Regions from separate parts of the Micromonospora sp. NPDC049801 genome, predicted to be linked through region 2. Evidence: riboswitches for the same ligand, from Rfam matches in the RefSeq annotation. Region 2 holds a riboswitch; each other region holds the start of a gene.

The links. Region 2 has a riboswitch for S-adenosylmethionine ahead of AB0I89_RS04820 (ABC transporter substrate-binding protein). Riboswitches for the same ligand answer to the same signal wherever they lie in the genome.
Region 1: another riboswitch for S-adenosylmethionine. It lies ahead of thrC (threonine synthase); the one in region 2 lies ahead of AB0I89_RS04820 (ABC transporter substrate-binding protein).
Region 3: another riboswitch for S-adenosylmethionine. It lies ahead of AB0I89_RS20625 (aminotransferase class V-fold PLP-dependent enzyme); the one in region 2 lies ahead of AB0I89_RS04820 (ABC transporter substrate-binding protein).

Annotation. Positions count from the first base shown of each region.
Region 1 covers NZ_JBFAMS010000011.1:111,323-116,887, reverse strand. Annotated here, with positions in the region: gene paaN (phenylacetic acid degradation protein PaaN) at 1-609, opposite strand, end outside; gene AB0I89_RS20550 (GNAT family N-acetyltransferase) at 660-1,679, opposite strand; gene thrC (threonine synthase) at 1,916-3,202, opposite strand; SAM riboswitch class I at 3,213-3,348, opposite strand; gene AB0I89_RS20540 (DMT family transporter) at 3,416-4,384, opposite strand; gene AB0I89_RS20535 (metalloregulator ArsR/SmtB family transcription factor) at 4,476-4,781, shown strand; gene AB0I89_RS20530 (DoxX family protein) at 4,890-5,333, opposite strand.
Region 2 covers NZ_JBFAMS010000002.1:300,963-306,527, forward strand. Annotated here, with positions in the region: gene corA (magnesium/cobalt transporter CorA) at 1-779, opposite strand, end outside; gene AB0I89_RS04815 (amino acid transporter) at 914-2,920, shown strand; SAM riboswitch class IV at 3,007-3,118, shown strand; gene AB0I89_RS04820 (ABC transporter substrate-binding protein) at 3,526-4,275, shown strand; gene AB0I89_RS04825 (amino acid ABC transporter permease) at 4,321-5,094, shown strand; gene AB0I89_RS04830 (amino acid ABC transporter ATP-binding protein) at 5,091-5,565, shown strand, end outside.
Region 3 covers NZ_JBFAMS010000011.1:131,111-136,675, forward strand. Annotated here, with positions in the region: gene AB0I89_RS20615 (metal-dependent phosphohydrolase) at 1-156, opposite strand, end outside; gene AB0I89_RS20620 (FUSC family protein) at 297-1,499, shown strand; gene AB0I89_RS20625 (aminotransferase class V-fold PLP-dependent enzyme) at 1,509-2,753, opposite strand; SAM riboswitch class IV at 2,824-2,944, opposite strand; gene AB0I89_RS20630 (PrsW family intramembrane metalloprotease) at 2,968-4,449, shown strand; gene AB0I89_RS20635 (hypothetical protein) at 4,486-4,653, opposite strand; gene AB0I89_RS20640 (co-chaperone GroES) at 4,738-5,076, opposite strand; gene AB0I89_RS20645 (AI-2E family transporter) at 5,235-5,565, shown strand, end outside.

The DNA of each region.
Region 1 (5,565 bases), on a different contig from region 2:
CGCCACGCCACGCGGGACCACGTGGAACGTCTTGATCATCCGCAGCGGGTCGCCCTTGCCGGCGGCCTTCTCCCAGCCGGCCGTGCCCGGGTGCCGGGTCATCTCGGCGTACGCGTACGCCAGCGCCTCCAGCGCCCGGTCCAGCGCGTGCGCGCCACCGGCCTGGAAGGCCATCACGAACGCCTGCCCGCTGGTGAACTGCACCGCGTTGGCCAGCTCGAAGATGTGCTTGTGCAGCCGGTCGAGGATCTCCAGGCAGACGCCCACCCGGGCCTGCGGGCCGGCGTCGCGCCAGGCCGGCAACGCGGCGGACGCGGCGGCGACCAACTCGTCGGTGCCGGCGTGCGGGTACCGCACCGCCAGGTCGACGCCGAACGGGCTCGTCTCGGTGGCGATCCGCTCGCCAGCGGCGGGCTGGTCGAGGGGAAAGTCAGCACCGAGGTACGCCTCGAAGGCGGCCTTGCCGTCGGCGGCGGCGGTCTCGCCGTACACCCGAGGGCTGGGGGACTCGGGATAGGCGGACCAGTAGCCCCGCTCCGTGATCGCGGTCAGCGCACGGTTGAGGGTGTCGGCGTGCCTGTCGTACAGGGGATGCGGGGTCTCCGTCATGCCGCCATCATGCCTGAGCAAGGTCCGCGAGCAGTAGCGGCGGATACCCGTCAGAGAGTGAGCTGCCAGTTGTCCCAGGCGTCCACCGGGCGGAATCCGAGCTGCTCGTTGATCGCCACCATGTAGCTGTTGCTCGCCGCGTTCCAGGTGTCGATGACGCGTACGGCGGGCTCGTGGGTGAGCAGGTGGTGCAGGTTCTCCGCCTTGGCGATGAGGCCCAGCCGGTGACCACGGTGGGCCGGGTCGACGAGGGTGATCTGCTGGTACGCGTGCCAGTCGACGAAGGCGCCCACGTCGAGCAGGGTCCAGGCGACCAGCCGGCCGGACGCCTCGTGTCGCATCGCGAGGTGGTAGCGCCGCCGACCCCGGGCGTCCAGGGCGCGTTCGTTGCCCCGGATGCGCTCGGCGTCGACCTGCTCGGGTTCCCACTGCACGTCGCCCATGGGCGCGTCCGTCATGAGCCGGCCGTCCAGGTAGGCGATGTCCGCCAGGTACTCCGGCGGGGTGGTGCCCTGCCAGGAGACGGACCGGTAGCCCTCGGCGCGGGGCTGGGCCTCGGCCAGCGCCGCTCGCAGCGCGACCCGGTCGATGTCGGCGATGGCCAGCCGGCGGCGCACCTCGGCCAGCGCGGAGTGCGCGCCCATCGCGGTGGCGAACGCCGCGCCCGCCGCCGGTCGGGCCGGACCGCCGGGTAGCGCGGCGACAGCCATCACGACGACCCGTTTGCGGTCGTGCTCGCGGAGCAGGCGTACCCCGTACTCGTGCAGGGCCCGGCCGACGCCCCGGCGACGCAGGTCCGGACGGACCGTCAGCTCGGCGGTGGCGTTGTCGGTGTTGTCGAGCTGCGGCAGGTCGAGCTGAAGGTAACCGGCGGGCACCCCGTCCAGCCGGGCCAGCGCCCAGAGGGAGCGGGTGCCGGGCATCGGGGTGTGAAATTGGGCGTCGAAGCGTTGCCGGCAGGACGGCGGGAAGTCGGGCAGGTCGGCCTCGGTGGCCGCCGCTCCGATCCGGTACGCCTCGTCGACCGCGGTCCGGTCGGTGCCGTCGAACGGCGCGATCGTGATGCTCATGTGGGCGAGCCTGGCAGGTGCAAAAGCGACAGGGCCAGCGAATTTTCGCTGGCCCTGTCGGACGTGGTCGGGAGGGACACTCGCACAACGCCTCCGGCGTTGGGTCGCAAGAACTTCAAAAGTCTTCGGCGAAATGCCCTCCCGCACGGAGCATCTTGCGCCGTCCGGTTCCTGCCGTCAAGTCCTGCGCGGCGGGTTTTCCACACTCACAGCGAAAATCCAGTCACCCGGTGGATTCAGCCGAGCAGGCCGGCGTCGCGGGCGGCACGCAGGGACGGCTTGATCTGGTGGGTCGGGCCGACCTGGGCGGCCACCGCGTCGATCGTCTTCAGTCCTTCGCCGGTGTTGAAGATGACCGTCTCCGCCGTGGGGTCGAGCCGGCCGGACTCGACCAGCTTGCGCAGCACCGCCGCGGTGACGCCGCCCGCCGTCTCGGCGAACACCCCGGTGGTACGGGCCAGGTCGCGGATGCCGGCGCGGATCTCGTCGTCGTCGGCGTACTCCATCCACCCGCCGGTGCGGCGCACCGCCTCCAGGGCGTAGAGGCCGGCGGCCGGGTCGCCGATGTTGAGCGACTTGGCGATGCCGGTGGGCTTGACCGGGATGATCGTGTCGGTGTCGGCGTGCAGGGCCGTCGCGATCGGGTTGCAGCCGGCCGACTGCGCCCCGAACACCTTCCAGCCGCCCGCCGGGGCCTCGACCAGGCCGATCTCGACCAGCTCGGAGAACGCCTTGTCAATCTTGGTGAGCAGTTCGCCGCTGGCCATCGGGATGACCACCTGGGCGGGGATCCGCCAGCCGAGCTGCTCGGCCACCTCGTACCCGAGGGTCTTGGAGCCTTCCGCGTAGTACGGCCGGACGTTCACGTTGACGAACGCCGTGTCCTCGAACTCGTCGGTCTCCACCAGCTCGCCGCAGAGCCGGTTGACGTCGTCGTACGAGCCGTCGATGGCGACCAGTTCGCCGCCGTACACAGCGGTGGTGATGACCTTGCCCTGCTCCAGGTCGCTGGGGATGAAGACGATCGAGGGCACGCCGGCGCGGGCGGCGTGCGCGGCCACCGAGTTGGCCAGGTTGCCGGTGGAGGCGCAGGCGAACCGGGTGAACCCGAGCGCCTTCGCGGCGGTCAACGCCACCGAGACGACCCGGTCCTTGAACGAGTGGGTCGGGTTGGCGCTGTCGTCCTTGACCCAGAGCGGCGCGGTGATGCCCAGCTCGGCGGCGAGGTGCGGGGCCGCCACCAGCGGGGTCAGCCCCGGGTCGAGGGTGACCCGGGTGGCCGGGTCCTGCCCGGCGGGCAGCAGCGCGGCGTACCGCCAGATGTTGTCCGGGCCGGCCTCGATCTGCTCGCGGGTGACCGTGGCGAGGGCCGCGGTGTCGTAGTCGACTTCCAGCGGACCGAAACACTCGTAACAGGCGTGCTGGGCGGCGAGCGGGTAGCGGGCCGAACAGGCGCGGCAGACGAGGGCGCGGGCGGGGCTGGCGGAGGTGTCGATGCCGGAGGCGGCGAGCGTCGACGTCATGTCGAGAGTCCTCTCATCTTTCCCCGCATCGCACGGTGCGGCGGGGACGGAATTGGCACCTGCCCCGCGGGTCGCTCAGCGGTGAGCGCGCGGGGTGGTTGCCGGGGCGTCGTCGGGCCGTATCCCTCAGCCCCTCTGGATGAGGTATGTAGTTGTGCCGTCAAGTCTAGGCAACGTTGCCCGGCGCCTCCACCGGGCATCCCAGCCAGTGGGTCAGCGGGCCGCCACCGCCACCGGGTCGACTACCGCGACGGGATCGGTGACCGCCGTCGACCGGGGCGACGACGAGGGCCGGGTGCGGGTGCGCGCCGCGAGGTTCGCGGCGACCAGGGCGGCGATGGTGATCGCCGCGCCGACCAGTTCAACCCCCTCCGGCCGGTAGCCACGGGCGATCTGCACGACGAACGTGGTCACCGGGACGAGGTTCATGAACAGGGCGGCGTTGGCCGCGCCCAGCCGCTGCACGCCGGTGTTCCAGGCCAGCACCGCGACGACGGCGGCGACGAGCACCGCGTACGCCAGTTGGGGGGTGACCGCCACCAGGTCGGCGGCGGCCGGCGCGTGCTGCCACCCGACGGCGTCGGCGCCGATGCTCGCGACCACCATGGCGGCCGTGCCGGCGAGCGCGGTCAGCGTGGTGAAGCGCAGCGGTGACCACGCGCCGAACCGGGTCGCGCCGTGGGTGTAGATGGCCCAGCCGAGCACCGCGCCGATCATCATGAGGCCGCCGAGACCGAACTGGCCGAGCCCGGCCAGGCTTCCGCGGGTGATCACCAGGCCGACGCCGAGGAGCGCCACCAGGGAGAGGGTCAGCAGGGCAGGCTTCGGCCGTACGCCGTCCCGGGCCCACCGGACCAGTTGGGTGATGATCGGGGTGGTCGCCACGAACAGGGAGATCTGCTGCGGGGCGGCGTGTTCGAGGGCCAGGTTGGTGAGCAGGTTGAAGCCGGCGAAGCCGACGACACCCAGCACCACCACCTCGACTCCCCGGCCGCCGAGGCGCAGCGCGGCAGACCCCTCGCGAAGCAGCAGGATGCCGACCAGGATGACGGCGGCGAACAGATAGCGGGCGGTGGTCAGGTTGAGCGGGTCGACCCTCGCCAGCGCGGTGGCCAGGATCGGGAACATCGCACCCCAGGCGAGCGCGGCGAGCAGCGGGTAGGCGGCGGCGCGGGATCGCATCGTCAGCTCCAATGTTCGAGTATCTTCGAACCAACGACACCGACCTTAGGGTGTTGTTCGATCGTTGTCGAACAAGGGTTAGGCTGGTCACATGGAGCTGCACGAACCCGACCTGACCGCCGTACCGGTCACCGCCGTACTGGCCGCGCTCGCCGATGACGTGCGGTTGCAGATCGTCCGGGCGCTCGCCGAGGGCGGCGAGGCGGCCTGCGGCAGCTTCGACTTCGGCGTCTCGAAGGCGACCCGGAGCCACCACCTGAAGGTGCTGCGCGAGGCCGGCCTGACGCGTACCCGGGCCGCCGGCACGAGCCGCCTGGTCCGACTGCGCCGCGACGAGGTGGACAAGCTCTACCCCGGCCTCCTGGACGCGGTCCTCACTCCCCGCCCTGCGGCCTGACCCGTCCACGCCCTTGACTGACCTGTCCACGCCCTTTGGCTGACCCGTCCGCGCACGCGTCGCCGGAGCCGACACGCCGAGGCTCCGGCGACGCGCGTTACGGGTCGGTCAGGCGTTGACCGGGCTGGGCTCGGCCATCGACGGCACCTCGGCACGCCGCTTGAAGAGCACCGAGTCGAGCGCCCACGGGCCCGCGCCGAGCGTCGCGACCAGCAGGAACGACCAGCAGAAGAGGGCTGCCAGCTCACCGCCGTTGCGCAGCGGCAGCAGGTCGTCCGGCTGGTGCACGACGAAGTAGGCGTACGCCATCGAGCCGGACGCGAGCAGCGCGGCGGGTCGGGCGAAGAGTCCGACCAGCACCAGCGCGCCGCAGATGAGCTGGATCAGGGCGGCCCACCAGCCCGGCCAGGTGCCGAGCGGTATGGCCTTGCCGGTCGTCGAGTTGCCGCCGAACAACCCGAAGACCGACGCGAGGCCGTGCAGGGTGAACAGCAGGCCGATCACGATGCGGAAGAGGGACAGGGTCGGCCCGCCGAGCCGAGAGACGTTCATGGAGACCTCCATCGAAGGGAACAGATCTCTTCCATGGTGGGGCCTCAAGCCATCGATGTTAATAAATTCCTTGCTAGTGGGAAAATCCCCGGCGGAAGAACCTGAAGCGCGCGAGGCCGAAGCTGCGATTTGCCTTGTTTTGACCGCCCACCATGATGGCCGTCACCGACGCTGGGAGCGCTCCCGAGCCCTCAACGTACCGGCTGGCGTGGTGTCCGTACACCCTGTCGAG
Region 2 (5,565 bases):
CGGCGCAGCTCCTCGTCGGTGCCGTAGCTGCCGGCGCCGGCCGCCAGGGAGTCGAGCATGCCCAGCAGTGGGCGGGCGGCCCGCTGGAACTCGATGACCTCCCGGCTGAGCCCGTAGATGCGCCGGCTGGCGTTCGGGTCACCACCGAACACCTGGGTCTCGATCTCGTCGATGTCGTTCTCCAACCCGGCGACCACCGGCGCGTACCCGTCGACGACCTGGTCCAGGATCGCGTACAGCACCGCCTCGGGACCCCGGGCGAGCATCGGCGCGTCGGCCTCCATGCGACGTCGTACCGCGGCCAGGTCGGGCGCCTCTCCGTGCCGGACCGTGACCACGAAACCGGGCCCGATGAACAGGTGCAGCTCGGAGAACTCCACCTCCTCCCGCAGGTCGTCGTAGCGGGCGGCGCGCAGCACCACGAAGAGGGTGTGCCCGTACCGTTCCAGCTTGGGCCGCTGGTGCGCGTTGATCGCGTCCTCAACCGCCAGGTCGTGCAGACGGAACTCGCGCGCCAACGAGGAGATCTGGTCGATGTCGGGGCGGTACAACCCGATCCAGGCCATCGCGTGGTCCTGCGTCTGCAGGCAGGCGTACGTCTCGGCGAGACCGGCCGGTGAGGCGAACCGGTGTCCGCGGATGTAGACCGCGCTGTCCACCAGACGGCCGGTGGACGGGCTCCCCGGCTGTGCGGGCGGGACGGCCCCGACCCGGGCCTCGTGCTCGTCGAGCTGACGGCCGAAGCCGTCGCCCCGGCGGAAGCGGCGGCCACCAACCACGAGCCCGCTCCCCTCCCGGCGCTGCCCGGCCCGGGGTTCGGGACGGGGGCGCTGCTTCCCCGGTGCTTACGACCCGAAACCCGGGGCCCCGGGCCGGTGCACGCGACGGACGGTTTCCGCACACCGCCGGACGGATGGCGACCACACGGCGGATACTCGCGGTGACCATGGGCGGGACGGGGGTGACGCCGGTGGAGGTGAACAGGCGTGCCGGCCGGCGGACCGACCGGGTACGGCGCTGGCTGCTCGCCGACGAGTCGCAGCAGCCGGTGCCGCAGGGCCCCGGCGGTCGCCCACCCGAGCAGCGCCACCACCCGTGGTGGAAGGTGATGTGCCTGACCGGCGTCGACTACTTCTCGACGCTGGGCTACCAGCCGGGGATCGCGGCGCTGGCGGCGGGGGCGCTCTCGCCGGTGGCGACCCTGGTGCTGGTGCTGGTGACGCTGCTGGGCGCGCTGCCCGTCTACCGGCGGGTGGCGGTGGAGAGCCCGCACGGCGAGGGTTCGATCGCGATGCTCGTACGCCTGCTCAGCTACTGGCCGGGCAAGCTGTTCGTGCTGGTGCTGCTGGGCTTCGCGGCCACCGACTTCATCATCACCATCACCCTGTCCGCGGCCGACGCGACCGCCCACCTCGACGAGAACCCGTTCCTGCCCAGCGGCCTCAAGGGTCACGAGGTGGTCATCACGCTGCTGCTGGTGGCGCTGCTCGGCGCGGTGTTCCTCAAGGGGTTCGGCGAGGCCATCGGGATCGCCGTCGTCCTGGTCGCGGTCTACCTGACGCTGAATGCGGTGGTGATCGCCGACGCGCTGTGGCGGGTGGTGAGCCACCCGAGCGCGGTCGGGGACTGGACGAACGCCCTGACCACCGGACACGGGGATCCCCTGCTGGTGGTCGGGCTGTCCCTGCTCGTGTTCCCGAAGCTGGCGCTGGGTCTGTCCGGTTTCGAGACCGGGGTGGCGGTGATGCCGCACATCCGAGGGGACCGCCAAGACTCGGAGGACCGGCCGTTGGGCCGCATCCGGGGCGCGCGGCGGCTGCTCACCACGGCCGCCGCGACGATGAGCGTCTTCCTGATCACCAGCAGCGTGACCACCACCGTGCTGATCCCGCCCGAGGCCTTCCGGCCGGGCGGGGCCGCCAACGGCCGGGCACTGGCCTACCTGGCCCACCAGCATCTCGGCGGGGTGTTCGGCACCGTCTACGACCTCTCCACCATCGCGATCCTCTGGTTCGCGGGGGCGTCCGCGATGGCCGGGCTGCTGAACCTCGTACCCCGGTATCTGCCCCGCTACGGCATGGCGCCGACGTGGGCTCGCGCGGTCCGGCCGCTGGTCCTGGTGTTCACCGGCGTGGCGTTCCTCATCACGATCATTTTCTCCGCCAGCGTCGACGCGCAGGGCGGCGCGTACGCCACCGGGGTTCTGGTGTTGATCACCTCGGCGGCGACGGCCGTGACGCTCGCGGCGCGGCGGCGGCGTCAGCGCGGTCGCGCGGTCGCGTTCGGGGTCATCACGGTGGCGTTCGTCTACACCACCGTGGCGAACGTGGCAGAGCGGCCCGACGGCGTGAAGATCGCCGCCTGCTTCATCGGCGCGATGATCCTGGTGTCGGCGCTGTCGCGGGTGTCGCGGGCGTTCGAGCTGCGGGTCGACCGCGTCCAGCTCGACGAGCTGGCGAGCGCGATGATCGACGAGCGCTCCGGACGTCGCATCCGCCTGGTCGCGCACGAGCCGGAGCGCCGCGACCTCGCGGAGTACCGCGACAAGCTGGCCCAGACCATGGCGGACAACGACTTCCCCGACGACAGCGACGTGATCTTCGTCGAGGTCCGGGTCACCGATCCGTCGGACTTCGAGACGGGGTTGCTGGTACGCGGCAGCGTGGCGCACGACCGTTTCCCGGTGCTCAGCCTGGCCAGCTCCTCGGTGCCCAACGCGCTGGCCGCGCTGCTGTTGGAGATCCGCGACCGCAGCACGCGCCGCCCCCACATCTACTTCGAGTGGACCGAGGGCGGCCCGGCCCGCAACGTGCTGCGTTACCTGGCGTTCGGGCAGGGCGAGATCGTCTCGGTCACCCGGGAGATCCTGCGCCGCCAGGAGCCGGACCGGACGCGCCGGCCCCACGTGCACGCCGGCTGACCGGCTCGCCGAGCGCGGGTCGCGGCCGGTGAGGGTGGTCATATCGGCTGGACGACCGACCGGTGGCTGCTGCTAGCCTCGGCGCAGGTCATGAGTGCCAGCGCGAAGCCCCGGCTCGCTGGCCGGCAACCCTCCTCCGCGGTGGGGTGCCCCGGGTGAAGACCAGGCACCGGCGGGACGTCGGTGCAAGCGTGGCCTGGCACCCAGGTCAGCACCAAGACCCGGGAGACCGCATGCACATCCTCAGCCCCACGCCACCGGCCGTCCGGCGTACGCCGGCCCTGACCCGGCGCCGCCACGTGGACCTGATGCGAATGCGCAGCGCGGCGTGTACCGCCGCCTAAAGCGCTGACCCCTCCCCACCCCGCCCCACCCTTCTTCGCGTCGATCATGAAGTTGTTGCCCGCCTGACCGGCGTGTCGCGGCAATAACTTCATGATCGACGGGATCGACGCATCCCTTTGGAGTTAGTTATGCGTATTTCTTCTCGTTTTGTTGCTGTTGGGGTTTCTTTGTTGACCGTTGGTTTGCTGGGTGCTTGCTCGGGTGGAGGTGACTCTTCGGGGAGTGGCGGCGGGAACCCGTACGGTCTGGCGCAGCCGGGTGTGCTGCGGGCCGGCACGCTGACCGACGCCCCGCCCAACGTGTACCTCAAGGACGGCAAGTTCACCGGCTTCGACAACGACCTGCTGACCGCCGTGGCCGGCAAGCTCGGCCTGAAGGTGGAGTTCGTCGGCACCGACTTCTCCGCGCTGCTCTCCCAGGTCAACAACCACAAGTTCGACGTCGGCAGCTCCTCGATCACCATCACGGAGGCGCGCAAGAAGACCGTCGACTTCGGCAACGGGTACGACTTCGGCTACTTCGGGCTGGACGTGCCGGCCGGCTCGCCGATCAAGGGATTCGACCAGCTCACCGGCGAGCGTGTCGTGGTGGTGCAGGGCACCGTCCAGGACGACTACGCCACCGGCAAGCAGCTCGACCCGGTCCGCGTGCCGGACTACAACGGCGCGATCAACCAGCTCAAGGCGGGCACGGCCGACGCCTGGATCGCACCGGCCGAGATCGGCGAGAAGTCCGCCGCCGACAGCAACGGCAAGATCACCGTGGCGGCCAAGCAGCTCAGCCCGGCGCCGACCGCGTACGCCGTCGCCAAGGGCAGCGACAAGCTGCGCGAGGCGCTGAACAAGGCCCTCGACGAGGTCATCGCCGACGGCACCTGGAGCCGGTTGCAGGCGCAGTACTACCCGGGCCGGCCGATCCCGGCGGACTTCAAGCCGGGCAGCGGCAAGGCGACAGCCCCGTCCGCGTCCGGGTCGGCGCAACCGTCGGCGTCCGCGTCGGCCGCCTCCTGAGCGGCCGGCGGTGACGAGCGAGCAGGGCGGCAGGAGAGGCGAACGATGGATCCGTTGAGCACCCTCTGGGAAACGTTCTTCGACGTCGACGCGATGCGCGAGGCGTTGCCCGAGATGCTGACCGTCGGGCTGCCCAACACGCTGATCCTGGCGGTCTCCGCCGCCCTGCTCGGCACGGTGCTGGGTCTGCTGCTGGCCGTGGCCGGCATCTCCCGCAGTCGGTGGCTACGCTGGCCGGCGCGCGTCTACACGGACGTGTTCCGAGGGCTGCCGGCCGCGGCGACGATCCTGCTGATCGGCGTCGGGTTGGCGCCGCTGGGCATGCGGGTCTGGGGACCGGAACCGTACCCGCTGGGCATCCTCGCGCTGTCGCTGATCGCCGCCGCGTACATCGGGGAGATCTTCCGCTCCGGCATCCAGTCGGTGGAGGCCGCCCAACTGGAGGGCGCCCGGGCGCTCGGCTTCTCCTGGGCCGACGCGATGCGGCTGGTGATCATCCCGCAGGGCATCCGGCGGGTGCTGCCCGCCTGGGTCAACCAGCTCATCGCGCTGATCAAGGACTCCAGTCTGGTGTACTTCCTCGGCCTGGTGGCCAGCCAGCGCGAGCTGTTCCGGATCGGGCAGGACTACGCGGCCACCACCGGGAACGAATCCGCGCTGCTGCTGGCGGGCCTGTTCTACCTGGCGTTGACCGTCCCGCTGACCCACCTCGTCAACTGGATCGACCGGCGGCTGCGCCACGGCCGCCCGGCCACCGCGCCGGACGACGAGGACGACGACACGGCGCTGCCCGCCACGACGCAGGGAGACCGGCGATGACCACGACCTCGGTGAGCGTGCAGGCGCGCGACGTCCACCTGGCCTTCGGGCCGAACCGCGTGCTGCGCGGCGTCGACCTGACCGTGCCCCGCGGCGCGACGGCCTGCGTGATCGGACCGTCCGGTTCGGGCAAGTCCACCCTGCTGCGTACGCTCAACCGCCTCATCGAACCCGACCGCGGCGACGTGCTGCTGGACGGACGCAGCGTGCTGCGGGACGACCCGGACGCGCTACGCCAGCGGGTCGGCATGGTGTTCCAGCAGTTCAACCTCTTTCCGCACCTGAGCGTGCTGCGCAACGTCACGCTGGCGCTGCGCCGACTGCGCAAGCTCGGCCAGGACGAGGCGGTCCAGGTCGCCCGCGCGCAGTTGGAGCTGGTGGGGCTCGCCGGCAAGGCCGACGCCCGGCCCGCGCAGCTCTCCGGCGGTCAGCAGCAGCGGGTGGCGATCGCCCGGGCGCTGGCGCTGCGAC
Region 3 (5,565 bases), on a different contig from region 2:
ATCGAGTACGGCGGCCAGGTGCGTGACGGTGTGGTACTGCCGGTGCGGCTCCCGCCAGCGGGCGAGCAGCCGCTCACCGGCCAGAGTCGCGTGCTCGTCGGTTTCCGCGCCGGCGGCGCGGACCGCCGCCCGCCACCGTTCCAGCAGATCGGCCACCGTCCGAGTCTGCCGCATTCGTCCGCACCGCGCGCCGGCGGGAGGATTCAGCGGGTCTGCCACGGGTAGTCGCGCCCATGGCGGTGGCCCGGGACAAGAGACCTCCGACGGTGCGGCGTGTGCCGCTGCGCGACGGACTGGTGGACGTCGACGGAGCGCGTATCGCCGAGGCCACCGAGCAACTCAAGCATCGCAGCCGGGCCACCCTGCACGACCGGCTGCACCGGGTGCGGATGGCCGGTGGGCTCGCCGTCCAGGCCGGGTTGGCGGCCGGCCTGGCGTACCTCGTCTCGCACAAGGTGCTCGGCAACCCGCAGCCGGTCTTCGCGCCGATCTCCGCGGTCGGCACCCTGGCCGCGTCGGTGGGTCAGCGGTTCCGCCGGACCGTGGAGCTGATCGTCGGGGTGGGCGTCGGGGTGGCCGTCGGCGATCTGCTGATCTACTTCCTCGGCACCGGCGCGTGGCAGCTCGGTCTGGTGGTCACCGTGGCGATCCTGCTCACCATCTTCGCCGGGGCGAGCGTGGCCATCGTCATCCAGGCGGCGGCCACGGCGGTGCTGATCGTGACGCTGAGCCCGTCCACCCAGAATCTGGAGATCCCCCGCTTCGTCGACGCGTTCCTCGGCGGCGGCGTCGCGTTGCTGGTGACGGCGGTGCTGCTGCCGTTGAACCCGCTCCGGGTGATCAACCGGGCCGCCCGGCCGGCGCTGGACCTGCTCGCGGCGCAGCTCGACGCCACCGCCGACGGCCTGCGCTCCGGGGACCGCGCCACCATCCAGCGGGCGCTGGAACGGCTGCGCAACAACAAGGACGAGCTGGCCACCCTGAGCGAGGCGATCGAGGGCGCCAAGGAGACCGCCACCCTGTCGCCGGCCCGCTGGCACCGCCGGGACGAACTCGTCCACTACGCGGAGGCGGCCGACCCGATCGACCGGGCGATGCGCAACTCCGGCACCCTGATCCGCCGGTCCGTCACCCTGATCGAGGACGACGAGCCGGTGCCCGACCCCATGCCGGACGCGATCGGCCACCTCGCCGAGTCGGTCCGGCTGCTCAAACACGAGTTCGCGGCGGGGGAGGAGCCGCAGAAGGCGCGGGAGCGGTCGCTGCGGGCCGTCAGCGAGGCCGGCCGCGCGTACGGGGAGGGGGTGGGCTTCTCCGGCAGCGTCGTGATCGCCCAGATCCGCACCACGGCCAGTGACCTGCTGGTGGCCTCCGGCATTGAGCAGGAGGAGGCGAACCGCTGCATCCGCACCTCCTTCGGGGACCAGGAGCGGCCGGTGGGTGAGCCCGCCGAGCCGGGCGACGCGCCGAAGCCACCCACCGCCCCGCCAGTCGGCTGAGAACGCGCCTCAGGCCAGCTCGGCGAGCGCCGCAAGGAGCCGGTCCACCTGGGCGGCGGTGCTGCCCAGACCGATGCTGGCACGCAGCGCGGTCGGCGGCAGATCCCTCCGGCCGGTACGCGAGGCAGCCTCGTCGAGCAGCCGCCGGGCCAGCGGGTGGGCGCAGAACAACCCGTCCCGTACGCCGATGTGGTGCTCGGCGGCGAGCCGGGCGGCCACCGTGGCCGAGTCCTGGCCGGCGACCACGAACGACACGATGCCGACCCGGGGCGCGTCCGGGCCGAAGGTCCGCAACTCCACGACGTGCGGCAGGGCCGCGAGGCCGGCGCGGAGCCGGGCCAGCAACGCCTGCTCGCGGGCGGCGAGCGCGACCCGGTCGGCGTCGGTCAACGCCGCGCACACCGCCGCCAGCGCCACCGCGCCGAGCAGGTTGGGGGTGCCGCCCTCGTGCCGGGCCGGACCGGTCGCCCAGGTCACGTCGTGGGTGGCCGGCCCGACGTGGCTGGTGGCCCCGCCACCGGCGAGGTACGGCGGGGCCGCGTCCAGCCAGTCCGCCCGGCCGACGAGCACACCCGCGCCGAACGGGGCGTACAGCTTGTGGCCGGAGACGGCCAGGTAGTCCACGTCGAGCGTGCGCCTGTCGACCGGGACGTGCGGGGCGAGCTGCGCCGCGTCGAGGACGATCCGGGCGCCGTGCCGGTGGGCCACCCGGGCCAGTTCGGCGACCGGCCACAGCTCACCGGTCACGTTGCTCGCCCCGGTCACCGCGACCAGCACCGGCAGCGCGGGGTTGCTGTCGCGGCGCAGTTCGGTCAGCGCGGCGGCGAGATCGCGTACCGCCCCGGCCGGGTTGGCGGGTACCGGCAGGCGTACCGAGCCGCGCGGCCAGGGCAGCAGGTTCGCGTGGTGCTCACCGGCGAAGGTGACCACCGTCGTGCCGGCCGGCAACGACCGGGCCAGCAGGTTGAGCGCGTCCGTGGTGTTGCGGGTGAAGACCACGTGGTCATCGGCGCCCGCGCCGAGGAAGTCGCCGACGGTCTGCCGGGCCCGCTCGTAGGCCAGCGTGCAGCGCCGCGACAGCGCTCCCGCGCCCCGGTGCACGCTGGCGTACCAGGGCAGCAGTTCGGTGACCGCGTCGGCCGCGGCCCGCGCGCACGGCGCGGTGGCCGCGTAGTCGAGGTTGATCTCGCCGGGCACGCCCAGCACGTCGAGCGCCGCCGACGGCGGGGACGCGAGAGCGGGCAGGCTGGGCAGCGAGGGTACGAGGGTGACGGACACGCCGGAACCTCCGGGGTCAGGGACCCCGGGTATGGCATCGGGACGGGGTCCGCGCTTGCCCAGCACGCCGATCGGGCTGGGCCCGGTCATCACCCGGGGCACCCCACCGCGAACTCGACGAGGGTTGCCGGCCAGCAAGCCGGGGCTTGACGCTGGCGCTCGTGACCTGCCGGCAGCATAGCGGCTGTGGATGCGACCGGACCAGCCGGCGGGGGATGGCTACGCTGACCGCATGGCCGACACCCCGCCCGGTGCACCCCTGCCGTCGCCGCCGCACCCGCCCGCGGTTCCGCCCGCCGGCACGTCACCCGGGATGCCGCCGCGCCGCTTCGGCTGGCTGCGGTTCCTGGTGCTGGCCGGGGTGGTGCTGCTCATCGCCGCGTGCGCGGTCTTCATGGTCGTCCGCCTCGGTCAGTCGCTCGGCCTCGACGCGCTGCTCATCGGGGTGGGCGCCGCGATCCTGCCGGTTCCGGTGCTGGTCGCCTGCTTCCTCTGGCTCGACCGGTACGAACCGGAACCCCTGAAATACCTGGTCTTCTGCTTCGCCTGGGGGGCGTTCGTCTCCACCGCCGCCTCGCTGAACGTGAACGAGTTCGCCGCCGGACGATTCGCCGACTGGGGGCTGCCGGACGCGCTGACCGGCGTACTGGTGGCGCCGTTCATCGAGGAGTTGACCAAGGCGCTCGGCCCGATCCTGCTGCTGGTGTTCCGCCGCCGGGAGTGGTCCGGGATCACCGACGGCCTGGTCTACTGCGGGCTCTCCGCGGTCGGCTTCGCCATGGTGGAGAACATCCTCTACCTGGGCGGGTACGGCTACGCGGCCGGTGCCGACCGGTACGGCCCGGCGACCGGCACCCAACAGGTGATCGCCATCTTCATCGTGCGGATCCTCCTGTTCGGGTTCGCCCATCCCCTCTTCACCTCGATGACCGGCGTGGGGCTCGGCGTGGCCTCCCGGAGCGCCGACCGGCGGGTCCGGGTGCTGGCCCCGATCGCCGGCCTGCTGCTCGCGATGATGCTGCACGGCACGTGGAACCTGCTGCCGACGCTCACCCAGGCCACCGGCGAGGCCGTGATCATGCTGTACGGCTTCCTGGGCCTGATGGTGCCGGTGTTCTTCGGCGTGGTCGGGCTGGCCGTGTGGCTGCGCGCCTGGGAAGGGCGGCTCACCGAACGGACGCTGCCGGACTACGTACGCGCCGGCTGGTTGAGCCCACCGGAGGTGGCCGCCCTGAGCAGCCTGGGTCGTCGGCACGCCGCCCGGAGCTGGGCACGCCGCGTCGGCGGCGACGCCGGTGCGCGTGCCATGCGCGGGTACCAGCTCGCCGCGACCCGGCTGGCCCTGCTGCGGGACGGGACGCTGCGCGGTCTGGACCGTAAGCCGTCCGACCGGGAACGGACCGCCGTCGAGGAGCGGCAGCTCCTGGAGGCGATCACCGCGTACCGGTCGTACTTCGTGGGCCGCGACCCGCAGGCCCCGGTCGGTGTCTGGGACGGTAGCCAGTACCACCTGCGCTTTCCGGACGGCACGCAGCGATCGGTGTCCGCGCCCGACGAGCCGGTGGTGCCCATTCCGGTGGTGCTCGCCCCGCCGCCCCCGGTCGGCAACTATCCGCCGCCCGGTTGGCACGGCCTGCGCCCCGCCGCGCCGTGGCCGCCCGGTAACGCCTGAGCGCGGGCGGGCGGTCTCGCGGCGCGGCCGGCGGGGTCAGGTCATCAGGGTGGTGAGGAAGTCGCCGAGTCCCTGGGCCATGGCGATCAACGCCGCCCCGATCCCCTTGAACAACTGCGCCGCGCCGTCCGGCCGGAACGCCATGAAGTAGATCAGGAACGCGACGCTGCCCCAGGTCAGCAGTTTCTTCACGAATACCGGCATCGTCCCTCCCCAGGGCAACGGTCGCCGGCTGGCTTCCCGGCGTACGGTCCGACAAACGAAGCGGTCGGGCCCGGGGCGGGGCGGCTACAGGTAGAGGCCGGTGGGGTCGTTCTCGATCCGCTCGGCGGCCACGGCGTGCACGTCGCGCTCGCGTAGCAGCACGTACCCGCGGCCGTGCAGCTCGACCTCGGAGCGGTCGTCGGGGTCGAAGAGCACCCGGTCGCCGGAGACGATGGCGCGGACGTTCGGCCCCACACCCACGGCGGTGGCCCACGCGAGGCGCTTGCCGACCGCTGCGGTCGCCGGGATGACGATTCCTGCGGTGGAGCGACGCTCGCCCTCGCTGCCCTCCATCCGCACCAGCACGCGGTCGTGCAGCAGGCGGATCGGCAGGCCGGAGTCGAGATCCTGGTCGGCGGTCACGGGGCAGACGCTACCGTGTCGCAGCTGACCGTCCGCCGGTGGTTACGCCCATGGTCGTGCGGGCATTGTGTGGCGGAACTGCCCTACGGTGTCGGGAACGGACGTATGCTGTCCGACCTGTCGCCGTGGGCGGACGATTCTTCTGCCAGGAGGTGCGCTTGAGCCGCTTCGAGCGGGTACGCGGGCGGCTGCGCCGCGCCTACCAGTCAGAAAAGAAGTCGGTACGCGCCGCCCAGGAGACCCCGAGCGACGCGCCGGAGACGCCCGGCATCGCCTCGCCGGCCGTCCCCGGGCCGGCCGCCCCGGCGCAGGCCACGGTCGTCGGAGCGGAGCCCCCGGTGGACCTGCACAGCTCGACGTCCAGCCGGGACGACGCCGACGTGCCGCACGGCCTGCGGATCGCCGCCGCCTGGTGCTGGCGGCTGATCGTGATCGGTGTGGTGGCCTGGGCGCTGCTCCGGATCGTCGGCACCGTCCGGATCGTGATCA